Regions from separate parts of the Bacillus sp. GW823-FHT06A11 genome, predicted to be linked through region 2. Evidence: riboswitches for the same ligand, from Rfam matches in the RefSeq annotation. Region 2 holds a riboswitch; each other region holds the start of a gene.
The links. Region 2 has a riboswitch for lysine ahead of lysA (diaminopimelate decarboxylase). Riboswitches for the same ligand answer to the same signal wherever they lie in the genome.
Positions count from the first base shown of each region.

Region 1: linked by a shared signal. The riboswitch ahead of AC1Q8L_RS07805 (amino acid permease) and the one ahead of lysA (diaminopimelate decarboxylase) in region 2 are both predicted to bind lysine.
Region 3: linked by a shared signal. The riboswitch ahead of AC1Q8L_RS17270 (amino acid permease) and the one ahead of lysA (diaminopimelate decarboxylase) in region 2 are both predicted to bind lysine.

Region 1 is NZ_JBXAHS010000001.1:1,542,862-1,553,540, reverse strand. Features, by position in the region: gene AC1Q8L_RS07810 (ABC transporter permease) at 1-367, opposite strand, end outside; gene AC1Q8L_RS07805 (amino acid permease) at 428-1,852, opposite strand; lysine riboswitch at 2,000-2,181, opposite strand; partial or broken gene AC1Q8L_RS07800 (glutamate racemase) at 2,291-2,530, shown strand; gene AC1Q8L_RS07795 (DUF3626 domain-containing protein) at 2,643-3,728, shown strand; gene gapN (NADP-dependent glyceraldehyde-3-phosphate dehydrogenase) at 3,808-5,247, opposite strand; gene AC1Q8L_RS07785 (ABC transporter ATP-binding protein) at 5,861-7,633, shown strand; gene AC1Q8L_RS07780 (ABC transporter ATP-binding protein) at 7,630-9,630, shown strand; gene AC1Q8L_RS07775 (amino acid ABC transporter substrate-binding protein) at 9,910-10,679, shown strand, end outside.
Region 2 is NZ_JBXAHS010000001.1:1,040,112-1,050,790, forward strand. Features, by position in the region: gene lysA (diaminopimelate decarboxylase) at 1-1,174, opposite strand, end outside; lysine riboswitch at 1,355-1,536, opposite strand; gene AC1Q8L_RS05140 (DUF3888 domain-containing protein) at 1,626-2,021, opposite strand; gene AC1Q8L_RS05145 (LTA synthase family protein) at 2,276-4,162, shown strand; gene pssA (CDP-diacylglycerol--serine O-phosphatidyltransferase) at 4,351-5,052, shown strand; gene AC1Q8L_RS05155 (NAD(P)-dependent oxidoreductase) at 5,083-6,054, opposite strand; gene AC1Q8L_RS05160 (DUF4025 domain-containing protein) at 6,199-6,366, opposite strand; gene AC1Q8L_RS05165 (histidinol phosphate phosphatase domain-containing protein) at 6,435-7,451, opposite strand; gene hisE (phosphoribosyl-ATP diphosphatase) at 7,464-7,787, opposite strand; gene hisI (phosphoribosyl-AMP cyclohydrolase) at 7,798-8,103, opposite strand; gene hisF (imidazoleglycerol phosphate synthase cyclase subunit) at 8,100-8,858, opposite strand; gene hisA (1-(5-phosphoribosyl)-5-[(5-phosphoribosylamino)methylideneamino]imidazole-4-carboxamide isomerase) at 8,852-9,571, opposite strand; gene hisH (imidazole glycerol phosphate synthase subunit HisH) at 9,544-10,173, opposite strand; gene hisB (imidazoleglycerol-phosphate dehydratase HisB) at 10,174-10,679, opposite strand, start outside.
Region 3 is NZ_JBXAHS010000003.1:591,859-602,537, reverse strand. Features, by position in the region: gene AC1Q8L_RS17305 (YuzF family protein) at 1-171, shown strand, start outside; gene AC1Q8L_RS17300 (hypothetical protein) at 239-514, opposite strand; gene AC1Q8L_RS17295 (nucleoside hydrolase) at 941-1,891, shown strand; partial or broken gene AC1Q8L_RS17290 (cytochrome P450 family protein) at 1,988-2,498, opposite strand; partial or broken gene AC1Q8L_RS17285 (tetracycline resistance MFS efflux pump) at 2,782-3,065, opposite strand; partial or broken gene AC1Q8L_RS17280 (DNA alkylation repair protein) at 3,076-3,516, opposite strand; gene AC1Q8L_RS17275 (iron-sulfur cluster biosynthesis family protein) at 3,550-3,855, opposite strand; gene AC1Q8L_RS17270 (amino acid permease) at 3,969-5,435, opposite strand; lysine riboswitch at 5,548-5,740, opposite strand; gene AC1Q8L_RS17265 (GNAT family N-acetyltransferase) at 6,061-6,510, shown strand; gene AC1Q8L_RS17260 (sulfite exporter TauE/SafE family protein) at 6,547-7,449, opposite strand; gene AC1Q8L_RS17255 (VOC family protein) at 7,655-8,452, shown strand; gene AC1Q8L_RS17250 (aminoglycoside phosphotransferase family protein) at 8,467-9,393, shown strand; gene AC1Q8L_RS17245 (metallophosphoesterase family protein) at 9,407-10,150, shown strand; gene AC1Q8L_RS17240 (nucleoside/nucleotide kinase family protein) at 10,321-10,679, shown strand, end outside.

The DNA of each region.
Region 1 (10,679 bases), 500 kb from region 2:
CAAGTGGAACGAGAATAAGGAACGTAAATAACAATGGGAAAAGCTGAATGATGTAATTGTATAGAAGAGATTTTTTGAAATAAGATGTTAATTTCTCTTCTAGTGCTAGTAAATAGACAGCATCAGGTTTTTGAATAAATGTACGGATAGGGCATCTCGTTATAATGAATGTAAGTACAATCGTGATGAGTAGTAAAGATATTCCTTTAGAAGGAGATGTTTTTAGAAACTGAGCATAGTAGTATGCGCCAACGCATGAAATAAAGATAAAGCTATATAGTAAACCGTTAATCATACGTGCAAAGTATGTAATGATATTTTGAATATGTTGTTGGAAGCGACTGCTCCATAGCGATTCGATTGACATGTTTTTCACCTCTTTGTTCTATTATATATGTTTTACAAAAGAAAAAACGAGCAAATTGCGTTATGCAACTTGCCCGTTTTTCTTTTCGTTATTTTTTTTCTGATCACGATTCATTAATGGATAGAAAGCAAATCCGATTACGAATAAACCAATTCCGAGAAGGAACGTTTTTATATCGGATGCGCCGGTTTTAATAACCCACAGTGCGTAGCAAAGTGCGATAACTGCGACTATGCCATCTGTAATTCTTGCCCGCATTTCATTTTTATATGTTTCACCAGTTGCGACTAGTTTTAACTGGAAGATTGGTGAAACGAGATATGGAATGAGGTAGGCCAGTGTCGATACGGTAATAACGAATGTATAAGCTTCCGCAATGGTTCCTGATAATGTTGAGAATAGGAATACTTGCGACATAATGTTTGTTAATCGTAATGAGTAAATTGGACTTCCTTTTTTATTTGTTTTCGTGAAGAAGGAAGGGAAGAAACCTTCTTTTGCTGCTTGATAAGGTACTTCTGAGCTTAATAAAATCCAGCCTAAGATAGAACCGAACAGGGAAGTAAGAGCAAGTAATGCCATCAGTTTCCCGCCGCCATGACCCATTGCAGCGTTTAGTGCATCTGCTAATGGACGTTCAGAAGTTTGTAATTTATCAACGTGAAGTACACCCATTGTTAAAATTGTAATTCCTAAGTAAATCGCAACTGTAATAAGTAATCCCGCAACTGTTGCACGTTTTACCGTTTTTGGAGAAACAGCACGGTTTGATAAAAGAACGGCTGATTCAATTCCGATAAACGCCCAAAGCGTTGTAAGAGCAGCTAAATTTACTTGTGAAAGAAGACCATGTGATACACCTGATTTATCAATCATCGGCGTGTACCATTGTCCAAACTTAGAAGCTTCGAATGCAAATAACGTAACGACGATGAATAAAAGGAATCCAGTTACTTTCGTTGTTGTTGCTAAGAAGTTTAGTTTTCCAGCTCCGCTTACACCATTTGTTAATATAATATGAGTTCCCCAAAGTAAGATGGAACAAATCGTAAATGTAATTAGTTTTCCGACTTCTATGTTAAAAGAACCGATTGAAAATAGTAGTCGCGTATCTTTCATAATTGGGAAGAAGAGTGATAAATATCCCGCAAATGATGTAATGATGGCAACGTTACTTGCCCAGTTTGCAACCCAATATCCCCATACCATACTGAATCCAGCCATTTTTTTCTTTTTTGGTGTTGAGAATAAAGCATATGCATGACTTTGTGGTCCTGTCGTTAAATCAGGACGACGAATTGCTAAATTACCGAAAACAAGAGCTAGCATTAAAACACCAAACCCTGTTGTTAACCAAGCTAAAGTGACACCGAGTGGGCTTGCTGTTTGTGCCAACGTACTTGGCACCATGAAAATACCAGCGCCAACCATGTTACCGACAACGAAAGCTGTTAGTACCCAAAAGCCCCATTTTTTTTGTTGCATAGAAAATACCTCCAAAGTTAGTATAACCAAGTCAAGCGAGGAGATATGTATGTCTTCCTGAGTCAGGAAGAGAAGTCCCAAACAAAACAAAAAAAGCACGTAATCTGCCGCTACATGCTTTCTATCTTATAAGAAACCCACGACATACCTCTCGATAGCTCTCCACAAACGAAACGTTTGTGACAGTTCTGCACTTATTAAATGCAGACCCAGCAAGCGTGCATGGTGGACACGACTTACTTCGGCAACCATTCCTTTCTCATTCCTTCATCAATGCCACTACATCTCCTGAAATGATACTCTTAATGATTGCAACCTCTACCTCACCGAGATACGAATGAGGATTTAAATATTAAATTAACGTCTTTAAGAGTAACAAATGTATTTTTATACGTCAATGGATATAGTAATAATCAGATTATAGGGAAGAGTTTGTGATTAAAAAGGGGGTTAGGAGAAGATGTAACGATTATTAGTTCTGCAGAAGAAACAGCGATAGAGTTAAGTACCATTTTACAGCACAAAGGAATTTTGTCTGACAATCTGAATCCGAAGCATCGTTTTTTTACAACGGGATCTGTTTTATCATTTGAACATATTGCTGAGCGATGGCTAGGATATCACATTTCTGTAGAATGTGTGGATTTACCCGTAAAGAATGCTCGTATCTGTAATTAGACTGTATTAAAGTACTTTTTGTTCAATAAATTAGGTTAGTTGCATAAGAAGGAAAAAATGCATTTTTAATTGAAAGGATTAAGGTCATTTCAATTAAAGGGGAGATTGGATTATGGAATTATCAAGATCTCAATTATTTGCTTTAGAGTATATTTCAAAATATGCAGAGAACGAAAAACGTGAGGCTAAAGCAACGATTAATCATATACTTAAAATGTCTAATATTACAGATGAAATATTTGAAGAAGCTGTCGCTAATTTAAAATCTCATGCAAGGATTGCTTTACACTTTCATCCAGACAGACTTGATTCCAGTATAAAAAGTGTTGCTGAAGCACTGTTTGAGCAAGGAGTATATAAAAGTCAATTTGAAACATTACTATCTAATGGAAGTGTATCTGCTTACCCTGGTGGTGAACGTGACCTTTGGGAAAAGAGAATATTTGGAGGGGCATATCAATTAGAAGGCGTAACGAATGAGCAACGGCCAAAATACGGAGCGCTAAATTTAATGTTACATCCAGATGGGCCGGCTCCGCGTTTTGGTTCATGTTATTTTCTTTTATCTCCAAAAGTTTCTTCGCGCTCTACATATACGTATTTAGATTCGCATCAAGATCCGAAAGAAAAGGGGACTTATGAGGAGTTTGATATGATTTTAGCTGCTCTTTTGGAAGAGACATTTGTCAGAGATTTTGCAATTGGTGAAGGAAATTTGACTCCAACAATATTAATTAATCATTTACTGGCTAATCTGAAAAGGCCGTTTATAGATTTAGTAAGCAAAGAGCCAGCCCGTAATCTTAATCATTATATTGAAGCGCAGATTCATGGAGAGATTTCTCTTAAAGAAGACGTGGAGGTACTTGTTGCAGATCCTTCATTTAAGGGTACGGATATAGGAAGAGTTTTAGAAGAAATTTGCCTGAAGTATGCTATTGATTTGTATTGGCACATCGGTTTTGTACTTATGGTAGACGAAGTTCCGATGGATTTTAGAGGTTCAAAAATGCCATCTTTAGCAAGACGCATTGCAAGTAATCATTGTATCGATGCAAATATAATTGGCTCTGCTGTAGTGGATTTGAAACGCAATCCATTATCTTGGAGTGATCGTGGCACTTATGAAGAAGTGCTTCAGGAATTAAAATTATTATGGCATGTTTTAGTTCGATTTGGAAAACCAAATCGGAAGTAGAATGAAATACTCCGTTTTTCGGAAGTATTTATATAGAAAAGAAGCTGATTTAAAAATAAACCAGCTTCTTTTTATAAGATTAAACTAAGTTTAATACAGTTACTTTTTCACGTGTCATAGACTCAAGGCTCTTACGAATACCTTGTGCGCCCATACCTGAACCTTTTACACCGATGAATGGGAAGTGATCAGGGCCGCGCTCTGTACGTCCGTTAATTTGAACAGAACCAGTTTCGATTTTGTTAGCAATTGCAAATGCTTTGTTAATGTCTTTTGTGAAGACACTTGCTTGTAAGCCGAACTCTGATTTGTTAGCAATTTCAATTGCTTGCTCGTCTGAAGAAACACGGATGATTGGAAGGATTGGGCCAAATGGCTCTTCCCAAGCAACTTTCATTTCTTCTGTTACGTGGTCGATTAATGTTGGGTAAATTAAGTTACGCTCACGTTTGTTACCGATAACGATTGTAGCACCTTTTTCAACAGCATCGTCAACTAAGCCTTGAACGAAGTCAGCAGACTTGTCGTCGATTAATGGAACGATTGTGCTGTCTTGTTCTGGAGATCCAACTGATAGTTCAGCTACTTGCGCTTTTAATAAGCTAACAAGCTCGTCCGCTACGTTTTCGTGTACAAGTACACGTTTAATAGCTGTACAACGTTGACCAGAGTAAGAGAATGCACCGCTTACGATATGGTTTGCAGCATCTTGTAAGTCAGCATCTTCACGAACGATACCAGGATCTTTACCACCAAGTTCTAATACAAGTGGAATCATTGAAGCTTTTTTCGCTAAATGTTTACCTGTGTTTGTACCACCTGTGAACGATACCATATTGATACCTTCGTGTTCTACTAAGTAGTCACCAATTACAGAACCGCGTCCTGTAGCTACGTTTACAAGACCTTTTGGAAGGCCAGCTTTGTGAAGTGCTTCAACCATTTTAATACCACTAATTGCACCTTGAGTTGCTGGTTTGAAAATAACAGCGTTACCCATAATTAATGCTGGTGCAAGTTTTGCAGCAGATAAGTTTACTGGGTAGTTAAATGGTGCGATTGCTAATACAACACCAAGTGGTGCGCGTTGGATGATCGCAAGTTTCGATTTCGTTCCGCCAGGGAAGCTATCGCCCATCATGCTTTCTCCGTGCATATGTAAAGCTTCTTCGATCGTGTAACGAATGAAGTCAGCTGTACGAACAACTTCTTTCTTCGCATCTTTATAGCCTTTACCGACTTCTTTCATAATGATATCGGCAATTTCATCCTGCATATTTACGAGCTCATCAGCCCATTTATATAAGTATTTTGCGCGATCTTGTAGGGAAGCTTCAGCCCATGATTTTTGAGCTTCTTTTGCAGATGCAATTGCTTCATCTACTTCTCCGCGAGTAATTGCTTGTACTTGTCCAATTACTTCGTGTAAGTATGGAGATGGAATTTCGATTGTTTCTCCTGAAGAGCTTTCTCTCCATTCTCCGTCTAAATAAAATTTGTACGTATTGCTAGTTGTCATGATTAGTCCTCCTAAAATAGCAACTTGTAAGAGTGAGTATAAGGTGATTGTAGGGGGTTTGATAACATTTTTCAAATGAAATGTTTGTGAAAACGATTTCTTATTCTTTTTTTATTTTGTATGCCCTTTCTTACAGAACATTCTTTTATTTCAAACTGGTTTATTATGTCATGAACCATTTGCATTTTCGTGCATTTTACTTTATGTGTAAAAAAACAATTGACAGAATACTCAATAAAGTTGTAAGATTATAAATGGAAAATAAATGAAGGGGGTGTGCGTAATGATTGTAATCGTAAATGTAATGAGCTTAGCTCTGTTAAATGGCAGAAAACATTTATATCATTACGCAACCCGTGCGGATATATAGGGCATCTTTGTCTTATAAAAAGCGTACGTTGCGTATATCGTAACGTACGCTTTTTATGCATTCCTGTGCATATCGTCAAGCGGCGGTATGCTTTTTTTTGTTTATTTTCCATGTTACTATATAAAATTTTGGAAGGTGGAAAAATGTGATGAGATTGTATGGGTTACGAAATGTAAATGTGATGGGTTTGGATAGCGGATAAAGAAATGAGAGTTAAACGAGAACGAGAAGGGAGAGGTTACATTGTTATCAGTATTACTAAAGTTAAAGTGGTTTTTTAAAGAGCACTGGAAGAGATATAGTATCGCCATTGGAGCTCTTTTAATTGTAAATATAGTTGAAGTTATTCCCCCGAAAGTGTTAGGGGTTACGATAGATAACATAAAAACAGGAACGTTATCGAACGAAGCAATTATGCAATCTATTCTTATTTTAATAGGGGTTACGATTGTTGGATATGGTCTTACTTTCGTTTGGCAACATCAGTTGTTTGGGGGAGCATTCGTACTTGAGAAAACGATGCGGTCTAAATTTATGGGGCATTTACTTAAAATGACACCGACGTTTTATCAAAAAAATCGTACTGGTGATTTAATGGCGAGAGCGACAAATGATTTAAAAGCAATCGCTATGACAGCTGGTTTCGGTATATTAACGCTCGTGGATTCGAGTTTATATATGCTTACGATCGTTTTTATGATGGGATTTACAATTAGTTGGGAGCTTACACTTGCGGCACTTATACCGCTTCCGATTATGGCGTATGCGATGAATATATATGGAAAGAAATTGCATGAAAGATTTACAGTTGCGCAAGATGCATTCGGTGATATGAACGATAAAGTGCTTGAATCAATCGCTGGTGTGCGCGTTATTCGTGCATACGTACAAGAGAATGCAGATCAGGAAAGATTTCATCATTTAGGAGATGGCGTCTACGAAAAAAATATGAAGGTAGCAAGAATTGATGCATTATTCCAACCAACTGTGAAAATGCTTGTCGGTCTTAGTTATTTAATCGGCTTAGTGTACGGTGCATACCTTGTGTTCCAGTCAAAGGTGACGCTTGGTGAACTCGTTTCTTTTAACGTGTATTTAGGGATGATGATTTGGCCGATGTTTGCAATTGGTGAATTAATTAATGTTATGCAAAGAGGAAACGCTTCGCTTGACCGTGTGAATGAAACGTTAGCGTATGAGCCAGATGTAAAGAGTCCAAAACATCCAAAGCTTGTGCAAGAGCCGGATTATATTCAGTTTGATGATGTGTCTTTCTCATATCCTTCATCAACTGAAGAAAATTTAAAAAAGGTTTCTTTCACATTAAAGCAAGGAGAAACGCTAGGGGTTGTCGGAAAAACAGGAAGTGGGAAAACGACGCTTGTACGTCAGCTTCTTCGCCAATATCCGCTTGGAGATGGAGATATTGCAGTTTCTGATGTGACATTAGATAAAATGACGAATGAAAATGTACTCGGCTGGATTGGTTATGTACCGCAGGAGCATATTTTGTTCTCAAAAACAGCGCGAGAAAATATTTTATTCGGAAATAGGGAAGCGACTGAAGAAGAACTAGAGAAAGCAATTGAAATTGCTGCGTTTAAAAAGGATTTAGAGTTTTTACCAGAAGGGTTAGAAACGCTCGTTGGAGAGAAAGGTGTTTCTTTATCAGGAGGGCAAAAACAAAGGATCTCGATTGCACGAGCTGTTATTCAAAATCCAGAAATTTTAATTTTGGACGATTCTTTATCAGCTGTAGATGCTCGTACGGAAGCAGCGATCATTGAAAATATAAGAACGGAAAGAAGCGGAAAGACGACGATTATTACGACGCATCGTTTATCTGCAGTGCAACATGCGGATTGGATTCTCGTTATGGATGAAGGTGCAGTTATAGAAGAAGGTACGCATGCTCAGCTTATCCAGAGCGGAGGCTGGTATGCTGAACAGTTTGAAAGACAACAAGGTGAAAGTGAAAGTGAAAGTGAAAGTGCGGATAGTGGGGTGAAAATATGAGCGTTTCAAAACGATTGTTTCAATACGCTATGAAAGTGAAAGGGACGATTTTTGCTGCGATGTTAATGTTATTTATTTTCGTCATCGCAGAGCTTGCTGGTCCTTTCGTCGCTAAAACGATGATTGACGATCATATCGTCGGGATAGAGAAACCTTGGTATGAAACAGAACAGAGTGAAGATGCTGTTTCGTATAATGGGGCTTTTTATAAGCGAAGTGATCGCTTTGAACAAGGCGAGAAAAAAGGAAAAGAAGTACGCGTGATGCAAGTCGGTTTTCAATATTATTTTGTACCGAATAAAGTAAATGCGGAAGGATCACGTACTGTAAAAGGGGATATGATTACCGTTCAAAATGGTAAGGCGGTGCAAGTGTATAAAGCGAAAGCATTAACAAAGGAAGAAGTATTTGCATTTTATAAGCCAGAAATAAACCGTCTATTATTACTTGGTGGTGGCTATTTCGCTTTATTAGTAGTCGTATCATTATTTGCATACGGAAAGCAGTTCTTTTTGCAGAAGGCAGCGAACAAAATTATTCAAATTATGAGGGAAGATGTTTTTTCTCATATTCAAACGTTGCCGATTCGGTACTTTGATCATTTACCGGCGGGGAAAATTGTTTCGCGCGTGACGAATGATACAGAGGCCATTCGTGATTTATATGTAACGGTGCTGGCAACATTCGTTTCTAGTATCATCTATATTATTGGGATATTCGCTGCGCTATTTTTACTAGATGTGAAGCTCGCTTCATTATGTTTATTAATTATCCCAATTTTAATTGTTTGGGCGATTCTTTATAGAAAATATGCGTCTGTATATAATCATAAAATGCGCTCTCGTTTATCTGATATTAATGGAACGGTGAATGAATCCATTCAAGGGATGCCGATTATTCAAGCGTTCCGTCAAGAGCGTGAAACGAAAAAAGAGTTTGAAGAATTAAATGGCGATTATTTTAAGTATCAAAATAAAATTTTAAATTTAAATGCAGCAACTTCACACAATTTGGTATCCGTATTAAGAAATATCGCTTTCACAGGAGTGATTTGGTATTTTGGCGGTGCGTCATTAAGTGCTACAGGTATTATTTCACTTGGGGTACTGTATGCGTTCGTCGATTATTTAACACGATTATTCTCGCCAATTACGAATATGGTGAACCAGCTTGCCAATTTAGAGCAAGCGCGCGTTGCATCAGAACGTGTCTTTGAATTGTTAGAGGAAAAAGGGGAAGCGGTAGAAGAAGAACGTATGCCTCGTTTAAAAGGAAATGTAAAATTTGATAATGTATCATTTTCTTATAATGGAAAAGATGAGGTGTTAAAAAATATTTCTTTTGAAGCGAAACAAGGCGAGACAGTGGCACTTGTCGGTCATACTGGATCAGGAAAAAGTTCTATCATGAATGTACTCTTTCAATTTTATGAGTTTGAAAAAGGAAGGCTTACGATTGATGGTCACGATGTAAGAGAAATGCCGAAACAAGCAACTCGTGAGCATATGGGAATCGTATTGCAAGACCCGTTTTTATTTAGCGGGACGGTCGCTTCCAATGTAAGCTTAGAGAACGAAAAAATTTCAAAAGAGCGTATCATAAAAGCATTGCATGATGTTGGTGCTGAAAGATTTGCAAACAATATAAATGAAGAAATTACAGAAAAGGGAAGTACGCTTTCCACTGGAGAACGTCAGCTTATTTCGTTTGCTAGGGCGCTTGCTTTTGATCCAGCTATCTTAATACTAGATGAAGCAACGTCTAGTATTGATACAGAAACAGAGGCGATGATTCAACAAGCACTAGAAGTTGTGAAAAAAGGAAGAACGACATTTATTATTGCTCATCGTCTTTCAACGATTAAAAGCGCAGACCAAATTATTGTGCTCGATAGAGGAACCATTTTAGAAAAAGGCTCTCATGATGAACTCATGAAAAAGCGCGGGCGTTATTATGATATGTATAAAACGCAAATGGAAGGAAACCAGAGCGCTTAATGCGGGGAAGAACTTGCGATTGTTGCAAGTTCTTTTTTGTTGGCAAAATGTCGGCGATAAAGGTACATAATAAGAAGTATTATTTTACCTTTCCTACAATTGATGCTATATTAAAAAATGTTACTTATTTTTTGTATGTGGCGTTATTTTTCCCTTTTGTTTGATTATGAAGAAAAAGGATAAACTAAATAAGAACATTTTCATTGAAAAATTGTTCAAGATTGCATACAATCAATATAGTTTTTAAATTCCTATCAGAATACTTGGAGGATTACAATCATGAAGAAATTATTTTCAGTGCTTGCAGTAACTACATTAGCGATCGGGATTGTAGCCGGCTGCGGTAAAGAAGAGAAAAAAGATACAGCTAGTCAAGATGCGTTACAAAAGATTAAACAAAGCGGTGAACTTGTAATTGGTACAGAAGGTACATACCCACCATTTACGTTCCACGATTCAAGCAATAAATTAACTGGATTCGATGTTGAACTATCAGAAGAAGTTGCAAAACGTTTAGGTGTAAAGCCTGTATTTAAAGAAACACAATGGGATAGCTTACTTGCTGGTCTTGATGCAAAACGTTTCGATATGGTTGCAAACGAAGTTGGTATTCGTGAAGATCGTCAAAAGAAATACGATTTCTCTAAGCCATACGTTTCATCTTCAGCGGCATTAGTTATTGCAAAAGATAAAGATAAGCCTGCTACATTTGCTGATGTAAAAGGATTAAAAGGAGCACAATCTTTAACGAGTAACTATGCAGATATCGCTAAGAAAAATGGTGCGGAAATTATTGGTGTAGAAGGATTTAGCCAAGCAGCAGAATTATTAGCTTCAGGACGCGTTGATTTTACAATTAATGATAAGTTATCAGTATTAAATTATTTAGAAACGAAAAAAGATGCGAAAATTAAAATTGTAGATACTGAAAAAGAAGCTTCAGAAAGTGGATTCTTATTCCGTAAAGGTAGCGATAAGCTTGTACAAGAAGTAGATAAAGCGTTAGAAGATATGAAAAAAGACGGTACGTATGACAAAATAACGAAAAA
Region 2 (10,679 bases):
ACCCGTAGGCTCCTGTACAGGAAACTGCTAGTAAATCAGCAGAAGCGACTTTCGGTAAATGAATATCCCAAATCAACATATCTCCGCTCTCACAACATTTCCCCGCAATCGAAACGAGTTCTTCATTCTCATCATTCCCTCGATTCGCTAACATTGCTTCATAACGCGCACTATATAAAGCAGGTCTTAAATTATCTGTCATTCCACCATCGACTGATACATATTTCCGAATACCAGGAATATCTTTCACAGACCCAACTGTATAAATTGTTGTCCCAGCATCACCTACAATGCTACGGCCTGGTTCAATCCATATTTCTGGCAATGGATATTCACATACAGTAAATTGTTCTCTCACTGCACTTGTTACAGCTCGCACATATGTCTCAAGAGTTAACGGTGTATCCGACTCTGTGTAGCGTATTCCAAATCCCCCACCTACATTTAACACTTTTACTACATAGTTTGTTTGCTCTCTCACTTCTTCTAAAAATTGGCGAAGAACTTCAATCGCTCGAACAAAGCCAGCTGTTTCAAATATTTGCGATCCGATATGTGAATGAATCCCTAGCACATTATAATTGGATTTTTGTAAAGCAAATCCAATTGCCTGCATCGCTTGACCGTTTGAAACGCCAAATCCAAATTTCGAATCATCTTGGCCTGTTGTAATATATTCATGTGTGTGCGCCTCTACTCCAGGCGTTACACGAATTAATATGTTCACAAACTTTCCATGTTGCATCGCTAAATCGTGTAAAACTTCTAATTCAAAGAAATTATCTACGACAAAACAACCGATATTCGCCTGAAGAGCCATCACTATCTCTTCTTCTGTTTTATTATTTCCATGAAAATGAATACGTGATGCTGGAAATCCTGCTTGGAGCGCAGTATATAATTCTCCTCCAGAAACAACGTCTAATGACATATTCTCTTCACGAGCTACTCGGCACATCTCCATGCACAAGAACGCCTTGCTTGCATATGCTACTTGATAAGAGAAACCACTTTCTTTAAAAGCACGATGAAATGCTCGGCATTTTCCTCGAATAGACTCTTCATCGTATACATAAAGTGGTGTTCCGTATTGCTTTGCTAGCTGCGTCGTATCGCACCCTCCAATTTCTAAGTGTCCTTGCCCATTAATTCGGCTTGTGCCGTGTAAATACATTTAAATTCCTCCCTTATTTCCTCTAAAACTCATAACCCCAATCTTCTATTCATTGCAGCACGCTTTTAGATAGACAAAAAACGCGCGGAACAATGTTCACACGCGTTTCTTATTAGGAAAAATATATATTGAAAAAATAAACGAGTTGTTATCTCCTCAAAATAAGAAACCGCATCAACATCTCCAAATAGCTCTCCATAAAATAAATCTTATGACAGTACTACATTTATTCAATGTAGTCCCAATATATGAATAAGATGGTTATTCTTATATTTCGGCAATAGTCCCTTTCAGCCTATGATCACAGATTCCATGAAATCTCCCATAGCTTACTCTTTCCTATCGCGGCCTCTACCTTTGAGAGTAGATGAGGTAAGTCTATTTAATTTTCAAACATCTAATTGTTGCTATTAACAATACCAAAGGACCATTTTATTTGTCAAACAATTTTTTATATTGTTTTTTTGCAGTTTAATTTTGTATCATTTGGTAAGCGCTTTACTGAAATCTTTGTCACTTCCCATTCGCCTTCTTCGTTATTAAATGTAATCGTTACCTTCTCAAATGGGGGAGCAATTTTCCCAGCAACACGTTCATACTTTGTCACTTCAATACTTGCTTGAAATAAATATGTACCGCTATACACTTTTTTTAAACTAATAATTTTAGGGCATTGATACGGTTTCAAACTTCCATATTGTTTTTCAATTGCTTTATTTATTTTTGGAAATAAAACAGAATAAAGTGCATCTTCCATAAGAGGTGCATCATATTGAGCTATTGACACACTCGGTGAGGTAAAAAGTATAACACTACTGCATGCTATAAAATATAATAATTTTCGCATTATAACCTCCGTATTATCACGCGATTCTTTCTGCGTACGATAATTATCATACATAGAAATTCTGTTTTATTGTCTCCCACCACTCTTTTTCTACTCGATTATTATAAAAAAGCCCACAACTCTCTTTTATTTTCGTATAATGATACTCATAGTATAATAATCATAATAACAAAGGACTGTTCGTATATATAAAATGAGTCGTTAAGCAAACTGACTCACAAGAACTGTCATGCTTTTTAGGAGAGGAGTATATTATGCTACAACATCTGTTTCCAAAACTGCGATTTGCACTCGTTGCAGTCGTTTTACTATGGATTAAAACATATATTGTGTACAAGCTAGCATTTGATATTAAAATTGATAATTTCTTTGAAGAATTCATGCTTTTTATTAATCCACTAGCTGCGTTACTTTTATTTTTCGGCTTAGCTTTACTTGCATCTAAGTACCGAAACCGAATTATAATTGGAATCAGTTTTATACTGTCATTTATTTTATTTGGAAACGCAATGTTTTATGGGTTCTATAACGATTTCGTTACTTTCCCGGTTTTATTCCAAACAAACAATATGGCTGATTTAGGGACAAGTATAAAAGAACTCTTTACGTACAAAACATTACTTTTATTTGCAGATGCAATTATTTTAATGTTTATTTCGCGTAAATTCCCATCATTTGGCGACAAAACACCACTTTCCCGCTCAGAGAAGCGAACTTTCTTTAGCGGTGTAACAGCTTTATTAGCACTACAAATTGTTGTATCAGTTATTTATAAACCACAAATGTTCTCGCGCTCATTTGACCGTCAAACTGTCGTAAAGAATTTAGGTTTATACACATATCATCTATTTGATATTACACTTCAATCCAAGTCTTCAGCTGAGCGTGTATTTGCAAGTGGGGATGGATTTTCTGAAATCAAAAACTATACAGACTCAAAAGACAAACAAGTTGATAAAAACTTATTTGGAGCTGCAAAAGGTAAAAATGTAATTTTAATTTCAATGGAATCTACACAAAGCTTTGTTATTAATAAAAAAATAAATGGAAAAGAAATTACCCCATTTTTAAATGAATTTATTAAGGATAGTTTCTATTTCGATAACTTCTATCATCAAACTGGACAAGGCAAAACTTCTGATGCTGAATTTATCGTTGAAAACTCACTTTATCCGCTAGATCGTGGTTCTGTATTCTTTACTCATGCAACAAACGAATACACAGCGACACCAGAACAATTAAAGAAATACGGATATTCTTCTGCCGTCTTCCATTCAAATGATAAAACGTTTTGGAATCGGGATGTAATGTATCCTGCGCTTGGATATGATCGTTACTTTAATTTAAATGATTACGCAGGAACGGAACAAATGTCTGTCGGTTGGGGATTAAAAGATAAACAGTTCTTTGAACAATCTATTCCAAAGTTAAAATCTTTACCGCAACCGTTCTATACAAAATTTATTACATTAACAAATCATTTTCCGTTTCTTCTAAATCCGGAAGACCAATATGTTGATGAATTCAACTCAGAAAGTGGTGTTGTAAACCGCTACTTCCCAACTGTTCGTTACACAGATGAAGCTCTTAAATTATTTATTAAACAATTAAAAGAAGAAGGACTGTATGATAATTCCGTTATTGTCATTTATGGTGATCATTATGGTATTTCCGAAAACCATAACGCAGCTATGGCACAGTTCCTAGGAAAAGATACTATTACACCATTCGATTCTATGCAATTACAACGAGTTCCTCTTATTATTCATGTGCCTGGTCAAGAAGGAAAAGTTGTTTCTAAAGTATCTGGTCAAATTGATATTAAACCAACGCTCCTTCATTTACTTGGTATTAAAACAAATAAATCCGTTGAATTTGGAACTGACTTATTTATTAAAGAAAAAGACCCGCTTATGGTAATGCGTGATGGTAGCTTTGTTTCTGAAGAGTATGTTTATACAAAAAATATGTGCTACAAAAGAAGTACGGGTGAAGAAGCTGATATGACGCTATGTCAGCCGTATATTGAAAAAGCAAAAACAGAATTAAAACTCTCCGATAAATTAATTTATGGAGATTTATTACGTTTCGATCCTAATAATCAATATAAAACTGGAACGATGACAACAAAATTTGAATAGTAAAGGAAGCAACTTTATACAAGTTGCTTCCTCTTTTTATTTTCACTTAATTTTTAAATCATCCTTCTATGAAATCTTTCACAAATTGGTAATTTCTTTCGTATGAGGAATAAATTTATGTTATGATAAAATAAGTAAACTTTCATACACTAATTAAGAATTTATTACAGAAAGCAAGGGATCAGATTTTGTATAGAGCAGCTATTCCAAACTTATTTACGCTCGGAAATTTATATAGCGGATTTTTATCAATCGGCTATGCATCTTTAGGATATTATAAATCAGCTGCTATTTTAGTACTTATCGGGATGATGTTAGATAGTCTTGATGGTCGTGTTGCTCGTTTATTACGTGTTGATTCACAAATGGGAAAAGAGCTCGACTCGCTTGCAGATGTCGTAACATTTGGTGCAGCACCTGCTGTTTTAATGTATTACACATCTTTCTCAAACTACGGAATCATCGGATTATACATAGCGGGATTATTCCCTCTTTTCGGAGCATATCGTTTAGCACGATTTAATGTAACACCATCTTCTACTTCAATGAAATATTTCACTGGAGTACCGATTACAGCAGCGGGAGGGCTTGTTGCTTTCTTAACATTATTTTCACATACCATTCCAAAAATCGTTCTTATTACCGTATTTGTAACGTTCGCATTTTTAATGGTGAGCCGCATTCGTATCCCAAGTTTAAAAGATGTACCAATTCCACGATATAGCATCATTATTACACTATTTTTAGTTGGAATCATTATTACAATGTATCAAACAGGATTTGGCAATTTTTCTGTTTTCTTATTCATTGCCATTCCACTATATATTTTGTACATGTTATCTCAATTCATTAGACAAAGACCGTCTAAAAAAGCGAATAAAGAAAAATAAGAAAACCTTCCGAGTCCGGAAGGTTTCTTTTTATTTTGTGACTAATACCTTTTGATTTACAGGTGTTACTGGCTCTTCGCCGTTTAATACAGCTAAAATATTTCTGACAGCCATTTCAGCCATCGCATCACGAGTTTCAAACGTTGCATTCCCTACGTGTGGAGCAAGTACTACATTCTTTAACTCTTTTAGCTCTTCTGTAATTTTCGGTTCAAATTCAAACACATCAAGAGCTGCCCCTTCAATTTCATTCGTTTTTAATGCATGAGCAAGTGCTGCTTCATTCATAATTGGTCCACGTGAAGCATTTACAATATACGCTGTTTTCTTCATCATTTTAAACTGCTCTTCATCAATCATATGATGTAATTTCGGATTATAAGCACAGTTAATTGTAATAAAATCTGCTGTTTGTAATAATTTTTCCAACGTCACATACGTTGCTCCCAGTTCACTTTCAGCTTCAAACTTACGATTTGGCCCTGTATATAAAACATCCATTCCAAATGCTTTCGCACGTTTTGCAACAGCCTTCCCGATTTCTCCAAGACCAATAATTCCGATTGTCTTACCGTGGACTTCTCGTCCTAAGAAAAATAACGGTGCCCATCCGTTAAATCCAGTCGTACGACATAACGTATCCCCTTCAGGAATTCTACGCGCCGCTGCTAAAAGAAGTGCAAATGTTAATTCTGCAGTCGCTTCCGTTGATACTTTCGGTGTATTCGTTACTGCAATTCCTTTTTCACCCGCATACGTGTAATCAATATTGTCGTAACCAGCACCATAGTTTGCAACAATCTTTAAATGAGGCGCTGCATCAATAACTTCTTTTGGCACCTTTGTCGAAAGTAAACTTAACAATGCATCTTTATCTTTTACAAGCTCTGTTAATTCATCTATAGAAATTAACTCCTCTTTATCGTACATTTCTACATCATGATCTTTTAATAGTTCTAATCCAATTTCCGGAATTTTTCCCGCTACTAATATTTTTGCCACTACTAACACCTCTTCTATAGAAAATAAGATATCTCTTATATTTCATTGTAAGAAATCCACATATAAAAACCAAGGAATTTGATTATAGTTTTGAAAACCGACACTTTTCCATGAAAAAAGAGGAGATGCAACTCTCCCCTCTTCTTACGCTTTTTCCTGCGATTCTTTTCCGAGCTTCACATCAATAGTTCCTTCTGCAACCGTATCGCTAATTTGCTCCTCAATAACCGATTGAGATGCAGCATTCGTTTCAGAAGTATAAGCTTGTTGCTGTGCAACTTGTACATTTTGTTTATTTTGTTGTTTCGCCATTTCTTACCCTCCTTTTCATTCTTTCTTATTTTGAACAAAAAGGGTGGTTTTCATCAAAAAATTGCGTTTCATTTTGAATTTGTTACTTCTTCTTCAAGCAACCTCATTACTCTTGCTCGCTTCGTAAATGTTGCAATCTGAGTAACACCGTGTGCTCGTAATGTTTGTACATTCTCTTGTACATAGTTCCCTAAATCATTTGGGTAATGGGCATCCGAAGAAATCGTAATTGCAACACCATACTTAGCTAATACTTGTAAATATAGTGGACTTGGGCACATTTCACGAACAGGATAACGATAGTACAATCCTGCATTTATTTCTGTTGCCGTATTCGTTTCTACTAACGCACAGGCAATTTCCTCATAATAAGAAAGCTGTTCATTCTCATCCAATCGATAATTAAATACCTTTATATTATCTAGATGAGCGATAATATCAAATAACTCGGTACGAATCGCACTCTTAACTGTTTTAAAAAACGTATCGTATAATGCGCGTAGGTCATGCACCTCAAAATATTCTTTCGTATCTGGATTATCAAATCCCCAGCCATTTAGAAAATGAACGGAACCAATTACATAATCAAAGTCTCCTAGCGCTAATAATTCTTTTAACTCTCCTTCACAACCAATAAAATAATCCGCTTCAATTCCAAGTTTAAGTGTGACACCTCTTTTACTCCATCGTTCTTTCGCCTCTTCAATTGCCTTTGTAAAATCATACAGTGAAACTACCCTTACTTGATCTAACCATTCTTTTTGTATACGACCGAGCTTAGAATTACTAATATCTACATATTTTTCATAATATCCTTTCGCTTCATGAAAACGATATAGATGATCAACAATTCCCACTTCTTTTATTCCTTTTCGCACAGCTTCTTCTAAATATAGATCTATCCATTCTGTTGTAAATGGCCCTTCCTTCACACGCTTTTGCAAACGCTCTTGTGTTTTCATAAGCCAATCAATAGAATGCCTTTCTTGAAGCGGTTCATAACATTCCAACGCTTCATTTATTTTAGCAAGCCACCCTATTGAATACGGTCCTTCTTCTAAGTGAAGATGATAATCTACTCTCATATACATTCCCCCTTATAATGTATCTATTTCCCTTCTATCCCCAATTCTCGAAAGCTTTCCATTTCGTTCTTTCACCTCTCGCATGACATCTTCCAATGCGATATTTTTTTCAGCTAATAAAACGAAACAGTGATAAAATACATCAACCATTTCTTTCACTACTTCTTCTTTATCATTGTTTTTACATGCGATAATTACTTCAGCACACTCTTCACCAATTTTCTTTAAAATTTTATCTTCTCCTTTTGAAAATAAATAATTTGTATACGATTCAGGAAGTGGGTTTTCCTTTCGTTCTTCAATTGTTTTATACAGCAACTTAAAGGCATTTTCCATATGTATCCCCCTATATAATTTGATAGTGAAAACATGTCTTCTCCCCCGTATGACAAGCAGGTCCTACTTGTTTCACATTCACAACAATTGAATCTTGATCACAATCTAAGTATAGAGATTGCACATATTGAACATTCCCTGATGTTTCTCCCTTATTCCATAACGACTGCCTCGAACGAGAGTAAAACCATGTTCTTTTCGTCTCTAACGTTTTTTCATATGCTTCTTCATTCATATAAGCTAGCATTAAAACTTCTTTCGTACCTTCTTCGATGACAATTGCCGGTATTAATCCTTTTGAAAAATTAGGTTTCATAACCGCACCTCAACATTTGCATCTCTTAATTTTCGCTTTACACTCTGCACTGTCGCCTCACCATAATGAAAGATGGATGCCGCTAATGCTGCATCAACTGTTGTCTTTTGAAAAACTTCTATAATGTGATCCGTATGACCACAGCCTCCTGATGCGATGACTGGAATGGAAACACTTTTTGAAATTTCTTCTGTTAAACGAAGATCATATCCACTTTTCGTTCCATCTGCATCCATACTCGTTAACAAAATTTCACCCGCCCCGAGCTTAACAACACGATTCGCCCATTCTATGGCATCCATTCCTGTGTCAACTCTTCCGCCGTTGACGTATACGTTCCATTTATCTTCTGCTACTTTTCTAGCGTCAATTGCCACGACAATACATTGTGATCCAAAGTGTTCTGCGCCCTCTTCGATTAGCTTCGGATTTCGCACTGCCGCTGAGTTTATTGAAACTTTGTCTGCTCCAGCTCTTAGTAAATTGTACATATCTTTCACACTTGAAATCCCCCCGCCAACCGTAAGAGGAATAAATACTTTAGCTGCTGTTTTTTCTACAACATCTATAATCGTTTTTCTTCCTTCATGAGTCGCTGTAATATCTAAAAATACGATTTCATCTGCCCCTGCCACGTTATATGCTTCAGCTATTTCAACCGGATCACCGACATCTTGTAATCCTATAAAATTTACCCCCTTTACGACTCGCCCTTCTTTCACATCTAGACATGGAATAATTCGTTTCGCTAACATAACTTCGTTACCTGTAACACTTCTTCTAAATCAATCGTTTTCTCGTAAAGCGCCTTTCCAATTATGACACCATATATATTCATATCATTTAACTTTTTCACATCTTGAATAGATGCCACTCCTCCAGAGGCAATGAGACGAATGCCCACACTTTTTTGAAGTAACGCCAATTGTTCAAAATTTGGCCCTGCAAGCGTCCCGTCTTTCGAAATGTCTGTAAACACAATCGTTTGAACATCTAAACTTTCCATTTGTTTCGCTAAACTAATATAAGAAATTTCAGACAGATCAAGCCAACCTCTCGTTGCTACGAAACCATTTTTCGCATCAATTCCAACAATGATTTTCTCTTTATATAGACGAACTGCTTCCTCTAAAAATGACTTATCATAAAGAGCTGCTGTTCCTAAAATCACTTTTTCTACACCTACTGACAATAACTTCTCCACCGCTACAAGTGAACGAATTCCTCCTCCCACTTGCACAGGAATACGTACCGCCTTGCAGATTTTTTCAATGACGGGCAAATTTAACGACTCGCCAGCAATTGCACCGTCTAAATCAACAATGTGTAGTATTTCCGCTCCAAGCTTTTCAAATATGATTGCCTGCGCTACCGGATCTTCATTCATCACCGTTTCTTTACTAAACTCTCCTTGATAAAGTCTAACGCATCGTCCTTCTTTTAAATCGATAGCTGGGAAGATTTCCATGCTTCTACCACCTCTTGAAAATTTTTTAATATTTGCATGCCAATTTCACCACTTTTTTCTGGATGAAACTGTGCACCAAATACATTTCCTTTCGCTACAAACCCTGGTACTTGCATTCCATAATCACTTACTCCGCATACAATTTCATCTGGACAATCCGCGTAATATGAGTGAACATAATACACGAAAGAACCATCCACTAATCCATTCCAAAGCGGAAATTCTCTTTCCTTCCTTAATTCATTCCATCCCATATGAGGAATTTTATACGAAACTTTTAACTTACGAATTTCCCCTGGTAGTAAACCCAACCCGCTACAATCTTTTAGTTCCTCACTTCGTTCAAATAAAAGCTGCATGCCCAAACATATACCGAGGAGTGGTTTTCCTATATTACCAACCTCTTTTAGTACACACACTAAATCTCTTTCTTCTAATACGTCCATCGCTTTCGGAAATGCACCTACTCCCGGTAAAATCACGCCATCGCTTCTCAATATCTCTTCTTTATCACTCGTTACAATGTACTCTGCCCCAATATATTTTAATGCTTGCTCTACACTGCGAATATTCCCCATTCCATAATCTATAATGGCAATCAATTACAACATCCCTTTCGTTGAATTTACACCAGTAATGTTGGCATTTTTTTCGACCGCTTCTCTAAGCGCTCTACCAAAAGCTTTAAATAATGCTTCAATTTTGTGATGCGTATTACTTCCGTATAGAACGCGCGCATGTAATGTAATATTGGCAGCATGTGCAACTGCTCTAAAAAATTCTTCCGTCAATTCTGTATCAAAATCCCCAAGCTTCGGATTTGTTAATTCCCCTTGAAATACACAATATGAGCGTCCACTTATATCAATTGCGACAAATCCTAAAGATTCATCCATCGGTACATACGCAGAACCGTAACGATTAATTCCCTCTTTGTTTTGCAATGCTTCTTTCAAGCAATTTCCGAGTACAATTCCAACATCTTCAACGGTGTGATGTGCATCGACAAATGCATCCCCTTCTGCTTCAACTTGCAATCCAAATCTTCCATGTCTAGCAAATAAAGTAAGCATATGATCGAAAAAACCAACCCCTGTTTGAATAGATA
Region 3 (10,679 bases), on a different contig from region 2:
GTATATCAGACATTACAATCAGTAATTGGTAAACATGTGGTTATTGAAACTGTAAGAGGCAATATAAGAGGTAAATTAAAGGATGTGAAACCAGATCATTTGCTCATTGAAGATACGGTGCCATATATTGTACGCATTCAACAAATTGTATGGATTATGCCAAAACAATAATCAAATTGCCTGTAATTTAATTTATAATAGATTAGCGTTATAGAGCATCAAATAAAAACACAGGGTTTTATCTCTGTGTTTCTTCAAATTTTCGTTTTTGAATATATGCTTGAGCATGGATAATTTCTTTCTGAAGTTCTTTTAATTCTTCCGTAGAACCAGATTCAATCCTCATGTACGTAGTAACTAGACTAATCATCATATCCATCTTCTCTACTATATTTTGAATGACCTGTTCAGATTGCTCTTTTTTAGGGTGTTGTATTGCTATTAAAGCATTTTCTATATAATTGTTCTTTCTTTGCTGGATATCATAAATAAACTGTTTTGTGTTTGAGTTCATTTGTTATTCCTCCATTTTGGATATACTTCTATTCTATCATATTTGAATGGTGAATATTAGATTCCCCTAAATATCCACCTGTCACATACATCTCCTCAAATATAGAAACTAATTCCTTAACGTACAGGGAGCTAATCAAAATATATTAATTTTGTGTCTAAACGTACAATTTTCTTTTTTGATATGGTGAGCCCTAATTGTAGTGCCCAATCCGATGTAAATTCCTCAATAACAACAGATTTTTCCATATCTCTAATGCCCTTATGTATTTTATACTTGAATATAATATCAGATTTAGATAAGCAAAACTATTTCAAGTGAATAGAATCCACTCTTTAAGAATACATAAAATATATACATACAAGTTTAGTCTACTCACTACATCATTAGTGAAAGTAGGATTCTATAAATTTTGGAGGAAGAGATATGCCGAAAAAGGTTCTCCTGTTTACAGATTTGGGGATTGATGATGCGTTTGCTATACTGTACACTTTTTTTCGTAAAGACATTAAACTTTTAGGAATTGTAGCCGATTATGGAAATGTATCGAGAAAAAATGTAATAAGAAATATTAACTATTTGAAGTACCTTGCGGGAAGAGAAGAGATACCTGTATTCCTTGGTGCTTCTGTACCGTTGACAGGTATATTGATTAAGTATTTTCCTGAAGTACATGGAAAAGTCGGATTAGGACCTATCATTCCTCCTGAAATTTCATATCCAGTTTATCCTCTAAATGATATTTATCAAATTATACAATCAAATTTAGAAGATCTTACAATTATCAATTTAGGAAGACTTTCTTCGCTAGCTACGACCTTTGTATTGAATTTAGAAACAATGCGAAACGTAAGAGAATGCATTTGCATGGGGGGAGCTTTTTTCTTTCCAGGTAACGTAACTGCCGTGGCTGAAGCTAACTTTTATGCAGACCCTTATGCAGCAAACTTAATTCTGCAGCATGCAAAGAACTTGACAATTATTCCTTTAAATGTGACTCAACATGCAATTGTTACACCTGAAATGGTCCAGAAAATAGATGCATTTCATCGGAATACACAGGATTCTGCAGGGCTCATCATCAAACCTATGCTAGATTATTATTATAATTTCTATTCCAAGTCTAATCCTGGTATAAGTGGAAGTCCTATGCATGATTTTGTAACAGTTTGGTATTTGCTAAATCAAGACGCTGTTAGTCTTTCAAGAGTACCTATTAAAGTAATCCCTGATCAAGGAGAAGGATTTGGTCAAAGCATTGCAGATTTTCGTTTTGTTACTAATCCAGGCTATAAAACGCATAATGTAGCTTTTCAGTTTGATTATGAAAAATTTAAGAAAGATATTATGGAAACGTTCCTAAAGAAGAGAGTGTAATAGAGTTTATTAACTCCAGATAATACGGATTATGAGAATCAAATGTCACTTCACTTAACTGTCAATATCAAATTAACAAAACAAGTTCCCCTAAAATAAAAAAGTCGTTGACTTCTCTATGTAATTAACTGTCTTTTCATGTCCAGCGATGATGAGTAGCCAAATTGTTGAAAGGAGCTCGTTCTTATTCAACTTGTTTTCTTGCTCTCTTGTTTGAATGAGATCGTTTATCAAATCAGAATCAGGATTTAGACGCTTTTCGTTAAGTAATGTCTCAATGTAATGAATAAACTTTTAAGTGTTGTTTTAACTTCAGTTCCCTGAATAGGTTCCACAGAGGTGTCCATGAGTTTTTTGTCCATTTGCGGAACTGGTTTCGATCAGTGGCGGGAATCCCAAGCACCTCGGAAATGAAAATAATGGGTAGTGGTTAAGCAAAATCTGCAATAATTTCCATTTTTCCTTGTTCTTGTACAGCAACTAACAATTCGTTGGCAAGTTGCTGAATACGGGGACGAAGGTCCTCAATCATACGTGGTGTAAAGGGTTTAGAGACTATCCGACGCAGGCGAGTATGATTGGGAGGATCTATCGTAAGTATATTCGGACTCTAGATTCTACAACATTTCAACTTCCAGACAAGTTTTCTTGACATATACATTATTTTAGACAAACCTTTTATAATGCATATATGGTAAATTGTTAAATTTTGATTTTTTATATGTAAAATGATAATAAAGTTATTTAATTTCAAAAGTCCAAATAAGCATAACCCCGATCTAAATTTAGATCGGGGTTAAAAATATAGTTGTTTAATCTTGATGTAAGAAACGTCACTAGATTGAAAAATATAACAAAAAAGTTATTGAAAAATGAATCTTTTCACTTTGTTATATATTTCTTCTGGAGCATTTATACATTTTCATAGTAACCAACCAGCTAATCAATATGATTCCTGCAAAAAGTAATAGTAAATTACTATACAAATGAGTGAAAGAATTAGCATTCATAGGTAGTAATTTTCGGTTTAGCAAATGTATCGATAATAATCCACCTATAATCGCAATCCCCATTCCTTTCGATAGAAAGCCTGGGAAATTAAGCAAACTCATTCTAGTACCAGCAGCCTTTTGTTCCAAACTACTGAAACACTGATAGAGATAACTGTTTTCGTCATGAACTCACTGTTGTAATATGTTTAGTGTATCTTGATGGTATGTTTCAAGAAAGGGCCGAATGGCATATTCAGCAGTATTCCTTTTCGTTATTTCATACATTGCATTAAACGAGATTTTAAAATCGTTAAGCCCATATTTTTCAACGTATTTTGCAACAGGCATGTACATATATCCATTTGTAAATGTGCCTACTTCTGTTGTATTTTCTGGTCCTAATGTTTTCAGTAATATATGTATTGCGGCATTAAAATCTTTTTGTAAAGCATTGTGTAATTCATCTGCAATTACTTCAATACGCTGTTTTAACTCTAAATTTTCAACTTTACAAGCTACAGAATCTACAAAGATGCTTTTAGAGAAACAAGGATCGTGTTTACAAATAGAATCAGCTATTTTTTCTGCTAATTCTTCATTAAATAAAAATTTTAACGGAATATATTTACCCATTTTTTCACCTCGGTGGTCAAATGAAAACAATTTTTATTTTTTAATCGACAATCCATAAACCAAAGTCTCACTCGGAGTCGTAATACTAAAACCTGTCGTCTTATAATCAAGTTTCACCGTATCACCAGTGTAGTCTTTCGTGAATGAATCCATTTGTACGATAAGCTCTGCATCTTCATATACAACATCATCTGCGTTATATGTATCCCAAATTAAATCGACATCAACGAAAATACTACAAGAGTTCGTCATTGTTCCTCTAATGCGAACGATCTTTGTATCTTCAAGTTCTAATCTATGTATAGCTGCTTTCGCTTCATCAGTAATGCGAATGTTCATTGTATCCCAACCTTTATTTATATTTCCTTTATTATTGCAAAAACAGGAGCAATAGGGAAGTAAAGAGGTTTGCAACAAAAAACGAGCAAACAAATTTGTTTGCTCGTTTCACTTTATTTTAGTTCACATTTATCAAGTGGAATCACTTTTGTTTTTTTCGTAAATTTATAACCTAACCATAGTACTAAGAAGAGTGGTAAACCGATGTAAGAAACGAGTACACCGTTCCAATCAATTGCTTCACCCATAAATGCGCCGTAGTTTTGTCCTAAAATTACGATGATACAAAGTGTAAATGCGAAGATTGGACCGAATGGGAACCATTTTGCTCTATATGGTAAGTCATTTAAATCTTTTCCTTGTGCGATATATGCTTTACGGAAACGGTAATGACTAATTGCAATTCCAACCCATGCGATAAAACCAGACATTCCGGATGCGTTTAATAACCAAATGTATACAACACCATCACCGAATAAAGAAGCAATGAAAGCAATACTCCCAACAATTGACGTTACGATTAACGCGTTAACAGGTACACCGCGGCTATCTAATTTACCAAGAAACTTTGGTGCTTTTCCTTGGCGAGCTAAATCCCAAAGCATACGAGTTGATGCATACATACCAGAGTTACCAGCAGATAGTACAGCAGTTAAAATAACAGCGTTCATAACAGAAGCAGCAAAGGCAACGCCCGCTTTTTCAAAAATAAGTGTAAACGGACTTACTGTAACATCACTTGCAGCAAGGCTTTCAGTTGTATAAGGAATTAATAAACCGATAACGAGAATCGCAAGGATATAGAATAAAAGAATACGCCAAAAGATTGAACGAATTGCTTTTGGGATATTACGTTCTGGATCAGACGTTTCACCAGCAGCTACTCCTAATAGTTCAGTTCCTTGGAATGAGAAACCAGCTGCCATAAACACACCGATAATTGCCATGATACCGCCGTTAAATGGTGCATCTGCAACAGTGAAGTTTTTAAATCCAACCGTTTCACCGCCCATAATTCCAAAAATCATCATGAAACCAACAATTAAAAAGATAATAATCGTAACTACTTTAATAAGTGCGAACCAATATTCAGATTCACCAAACCCTTTAACAGATAAGTAGTTTAAAAGGAAAATAATAGCTAAACATAATCCGCTCCAAATAAGAGAAGGGGTATCTGGGAACCAAAATTTCATAATTAATGTTACGGCTGCAAGTTCAGCAGCAATCGTAATTGCCCAGTTATACCAATAGTTCCATCCAAGTGCAAAGCCAAGTGATGGATCAACAAATTTTGTTGCATACGTGCTAAAAGATCCAGTAACAGGCATGTAAGCTGCAAGTTCAGCTAAGCTTGTCATTAAAAAATAAACCATAATTCCAATTGCGGCGTATGCGATTAGTGCACCGCCAGGACCAGCTGAATGGATTACACCACCGCTGGCAAGAAATAGTCCGGTACCGATTGTACCACCGAGAGAAATCATCGTAAGGTGACGCGATTTTAATCCGCGTTTTAATTCACCTTGTCCTTGTGTAGTTTCTGTTTTAGAGGTAGATTGATTTGTTGCGCTATTCATGTTCAACACTCCTTTTCTTGTAGGTTAGGAAGGAGCGGGGGAGAAAAATACAAAAAACCGCCAAAGGAATTTGGCGGAACGTTTCACAAATAACCACCCCATCATACCCTTCCGTTAAGATAGCACCCCACGTTTACACGGTAATTTTGTAAACGTGACAGTTCTGTTCCTTTCGGAGACAGCCCCAGCTCATATTTCCAGAGAAGAAATATAAACTTCGGCAACTTTTCCTTTCAAACGGAGTCAGTGACATTCTCTGTGTCTCGTCCGTTTTACTATTAAAAGTCGCAACCTCTACCTCATCGGATTGATGAGGATTTATATATTGCTAAGATTTTTAATATATGGCAATTGTAATGAGTTTCTGAATATATTGCAAGGAATTTTGTTAGGAAAAGTCAAAAAATATCGGTTATTGTATAGGAAACGCTTGCAAAACTCCACCCGAGCCTACTATTATGTAGCAATAAGCAAAGAAAAAATTGTTATACAAATGTTTCGCAAAAAATATTGAAAAACCCTCTAAATTAAAAGAAAATTCAGAAAAATATAATTCGACATTCATAATAAAGTCATATTATTTGTTATAATTAGAGTAATGTTTAAGTAAAAAGGGGAAATCAAAATGAAATTAGAAACAGAAAGGCTCTATATAGTGCCGTGTACAGAAGAGAGAGTTCAAGTTGCTAACGAGCAAGGATACAATAGCGGTCCGCATATTGTAGGGCATGTAAAGAATGTAAAACAAGATGCAGCTATATTACCATGGGGCGCGTGGTATGTTCTTCGGAAAGAAGATGATAGCGTTATAGGTGATATTGGGTTTAAAGGGAAACCAAACGAGAATCGAACAGTAGAAATTGGCTATGGATTTATTGAGAAATATTGGAATAAGGGCTATGCAACAGAAGCTGTAAGAGAACTAATCGATTGGGCTTTCAAAACAGGAGAGGTAGAAACAATAATTGCAGAGACACTTCTAGATAATTATAGTTCGATTCGCATTTTAGAAAAGTTACATATGAAGAGAGTAAATGCTACAGAAACGATGATTAATTGGAAAATAGAAAAATAAAAAATACCGCTCTAAATTGGGCGGTATTTTTTATAGTTATGGTAGCATTTGCTTCTGATCATTTGGATACTCAGCCGTTGATGCGTTAGGACGATTGGAATGATTTCGAACAGCAATGAAAATAGAAATAATAACGACAAGACCAACTGCAACGTAAGAAAGTGAAATAATAGTTGGATCCACTTTAAATGTAGTAAGCAGTGTACGTATATTCGTAAAGATAATAAGACCGCCAACTAATACCCCAAGTAAATGTGCTGGAACGATACGAACTAACCATGCAGCAATTGGAGCTGCGACAATACCGCCAAGCATTAAGGCAAATACCCAAACCCAGCTTACTTGTTCCCAGCCAAGTGAGATGAAGAAGCCAATTGTTGCAGCGAGTGAAACAGGAAATTCACTCGTATCTACAGATCCAATAACTTTTCTAGCTTCATTTCCTCTTGCTAGAAGAACAGGCGTAGTAATCGGCCCCCAACCACCGCCACCAGTTGAATCAACGAATCCAGCGAATAAACCAAGCGGCACAAGTTGTTTTGCAGACATACGCTTATTTGAAGTGACAATTTGTTTTTGAATGATGAATCGTAATAAAATATAAACCCCTAAAGTAAATAAAAATACGGAAATGTACGGTTTGATTACATCGCCAGGCAAATTACTTAAAAAACATGCACCAACAAATGCGCCGATTGCCCCAGGTAATGTAAGTCTAGAAACGGTATATTTATCAACGTTTCCAAATTTGATATGAGATGCGCCAGAAGCTGCAGTTGTAACCACTTCAGCTAAATGAACGGACGCGGAAGCTACAGCCGGTGCAATACCAAACATTAATAATAGTGAAGTAGACGTTACCCCATACGCCATTCCAAGTGCTCCATCGATCAATTGGGCGAAAAATCCGATAATAGCAAAGACAATTAATTTCTGCATAAATAATCCCCCTGTAATAATAAATGAAAAAGACACTTTTCCCGTATGAGAAAAGTGCCTTTGGTTTTTCCAATCAGCAATAATTAAATTTGTTTCATTATAATACATATTAATCGTATAAATCAACTAGGTTTTAAAGTTTTTGAATTGAATGAAAGAAAAATAAAATATACAATAAAAGGATGAAGAGAAAGGGGAGAAAGACATGTTACGATTTGATCATCTCGTTCATGCAGTTCATGGTACACCGGAGGAAGCGGCAAAACAAATGCAGGAACTTGGATTTCATACTGTATTAGGCGGAGAGCATACGAATTGGGGTACTTGGAATAGTTTAAGTTATTTTGATTTATCATATATAGAATTTTTAGCAGTTCAACATGAAGAAAAAGCGAAAGAAGCAGAAAATCCATTAGTACAAGAAACAGTGATGAAACTACAAAATGGAGAAGGAATGCTACAAATCGCAATCCGAACAGATGCAATTGAGGAGCTAGTAGTTAACTTTAAGAAGCACGGCTTACATACGATAGGGCCATTTGAAGGGAAACGCATGAGAAAAGATGGCCGGCTTTTAGAATGGAAAATGTTATTTGTTAAGCAAGAAGAGAACGGACTGAAATTACCTTTCTTTATACAGTGGAATGAAACGGACGAAGAAAGAAGAAATGATTTACGTAACATTGGAACGATTACGGAACATAAAAACAAAGTACAACAAATTGAAACGATCCATTATGCAGTGAAAAACGTTCGAGAAACGGTGCGGAAATGGAAAGAAGTAATGGGACTATCTACAAGCTCAGTTGTGAAAAATGAAAAATGGAATGCTGAGTGTCAAAGTGTAGTGTTTGGAGATATTCATGTACAGTTTTGTGAACCGATTGAAGAAGGGCTAGTGCTAGAACATTTGAATAAGAATGGCGAAAATCCATTTGCAGTAGAGTTTACAGGTGGAAATAAACGAGAGCATGAAGTGCTAGGTAGTTTGTACATATATTAATAGAGGTGAATGTTGTGGAAGAAATCCTTAGAGAGATAGAGAGAAAACTAGAATGGCCTCGTATTGCAAAGTGTACAGCTATTTCAAAAGGGTTTTCACATGAAGAGAAGTATAAAATTGAATTAAAGAATCAAGAAACTTATTTTGTAAAAATATGTGATGCTGTTCATTTTGAACGTAAACAAGAAGAATATACGTATATGCAACAATTAGAGTCATTACATATTCCAACCCCCAAGTTAATTCATTTCATAATACTTGAGAAATTAAATAAATGTGTTCAAGTATTTGAATGGACCCGAGGTATAAATGGTGAAGAAGGTTTAACGAAGCTAACGGTGGAAGAACAGTATAATGCAGGAAGAAAAGCAGGGGAAGTATTAAAGAGAATTCACTCAATTGAAAGAGAAAGTGCAAGTAATAAATGGGAAACATCTAGATGGAATAAATACGAAAGATACATAGAGGCACTAACAGATTACGAGGTGAATTTTATGGATTTGAAGCCAGTATTAACCTTTGTAGAAAATCATAAAGATTTATTGGGAAATCGTCCAATAAGATTTTTACATGAGGACTTCCATCCAGCAAATAGTATGATTCATAATAAGGAGTTTATCGTTATTGATTTTGGTGGATATGATTTTGGCGATCCAATACACGATTTTTATAACGTAGCGATTTTTACTACAAGAATAAGTAAATCATTTGCGGTTGGACAAGTTCACGGTTATTGCGGAGGCGAACCTAATCTACATTTTTGGAAACTGTACTCATTATATGCAGCAATGATATTCCCGGCTGATATCGTATGGACAAACCGAAGCACACCACATTTAGTAGATGATATGAAGGAAAGGTTAAATAGAATTTTAGAAGATCATAATGATTTTTCATCCTATATTCCAAAATGGTATCAATCAAGTGAATTTAATAAATAAAGGAGTAATTTATATGGATAAAATAGCAGTAATTTCAGATATTCACGGTAATATTCAAGCATTAGAATCCGTGTTGAATGATATTAAATTAAGAGGAATCGAGCGCATTATTTGTCTTGGAGATTTAGTAGGAAAAGGACCTCATTCCAGTGAAGCAATTGAAATCATTCGTAAAGAATGTGAAGTAGTCGTAATGGGAAACTGGGATGATTTTATTACAAAGCCAACTGAATTTGAAGCATTAAAATGGCATCAAAAACAATTATCAGAAGAACAAAACGACTATTTAAGAAGTTTACCATTTTCAATCGAATTTTTTATGAGCGGCAAACTCATTCGTATGTTCCACGCCTCACCGAGAAGTTTATATGAAAGAATTCAACCACACGCTTCAAGAGAAGAACGTATTAGTATGTTCGAAAATAGTGATCTGACGGAAAATATAGAAGGGGAAAGAAAACCAGATGTCGTTTGTTACGGTGATGTTCACCAAGCGTTCGTTCAAAATTTCAGAGGGAAAACGTTATGTAACGCCGGTAGCGTAGGAAACCCACTTGAAATAACACAAGCTTCCTATTTAATATTTGAAGGAACTTACAATGAAAAAGAAGCAGCGAGCTTTTCTATTCAACTTGTACGAGTACCGTATGATATTGAATTAGCTATCAGACTAGCAGAAGAACTCGAAATGCCAGAGATTGCAGAATACAAACAAGAGTTACGGACTGCACTGTATCGAGGATTTAAGGGGAAGTAAGCTAATAATATATCAACGATTTTTCAAATATATCTATCATAACTTAAAATATATCAACGATTTTTTCGATATATCAACGATTCGACAAAGGATATCGATTTACCGACAAATAATGATATGAAATGTTACCTGTAATTATGTTATGTAAACTGATTGTAGGAGGAAATATCATGAACCGAATACAACGCATGAAAGAAATTGTAGATCATATTTTAAAATTAAACTTAACTCATCCAACAAGAGTTGGAGTAAGTGGTATTACAGCATCAGGAAAAACAACATTTACAAACGAACTAGCGGAAGAAATAAAAAAACGAGGGTTACCAGTAACACGCGCTAGCATCGACGATTTTCATAATTCAAGAGTGATTCGCTATGCACAAGGTAAAGAATCTGCAAGAGGGTATTATGAAGATGCACACGATTATACAGCTTTCAAAGAAAGATTATTAATGCCTTTAGGACCTAACGGGAATTTACAGTATGAAACGATTTCTCATAACTTAATAACGGATATGCCTGTACATAA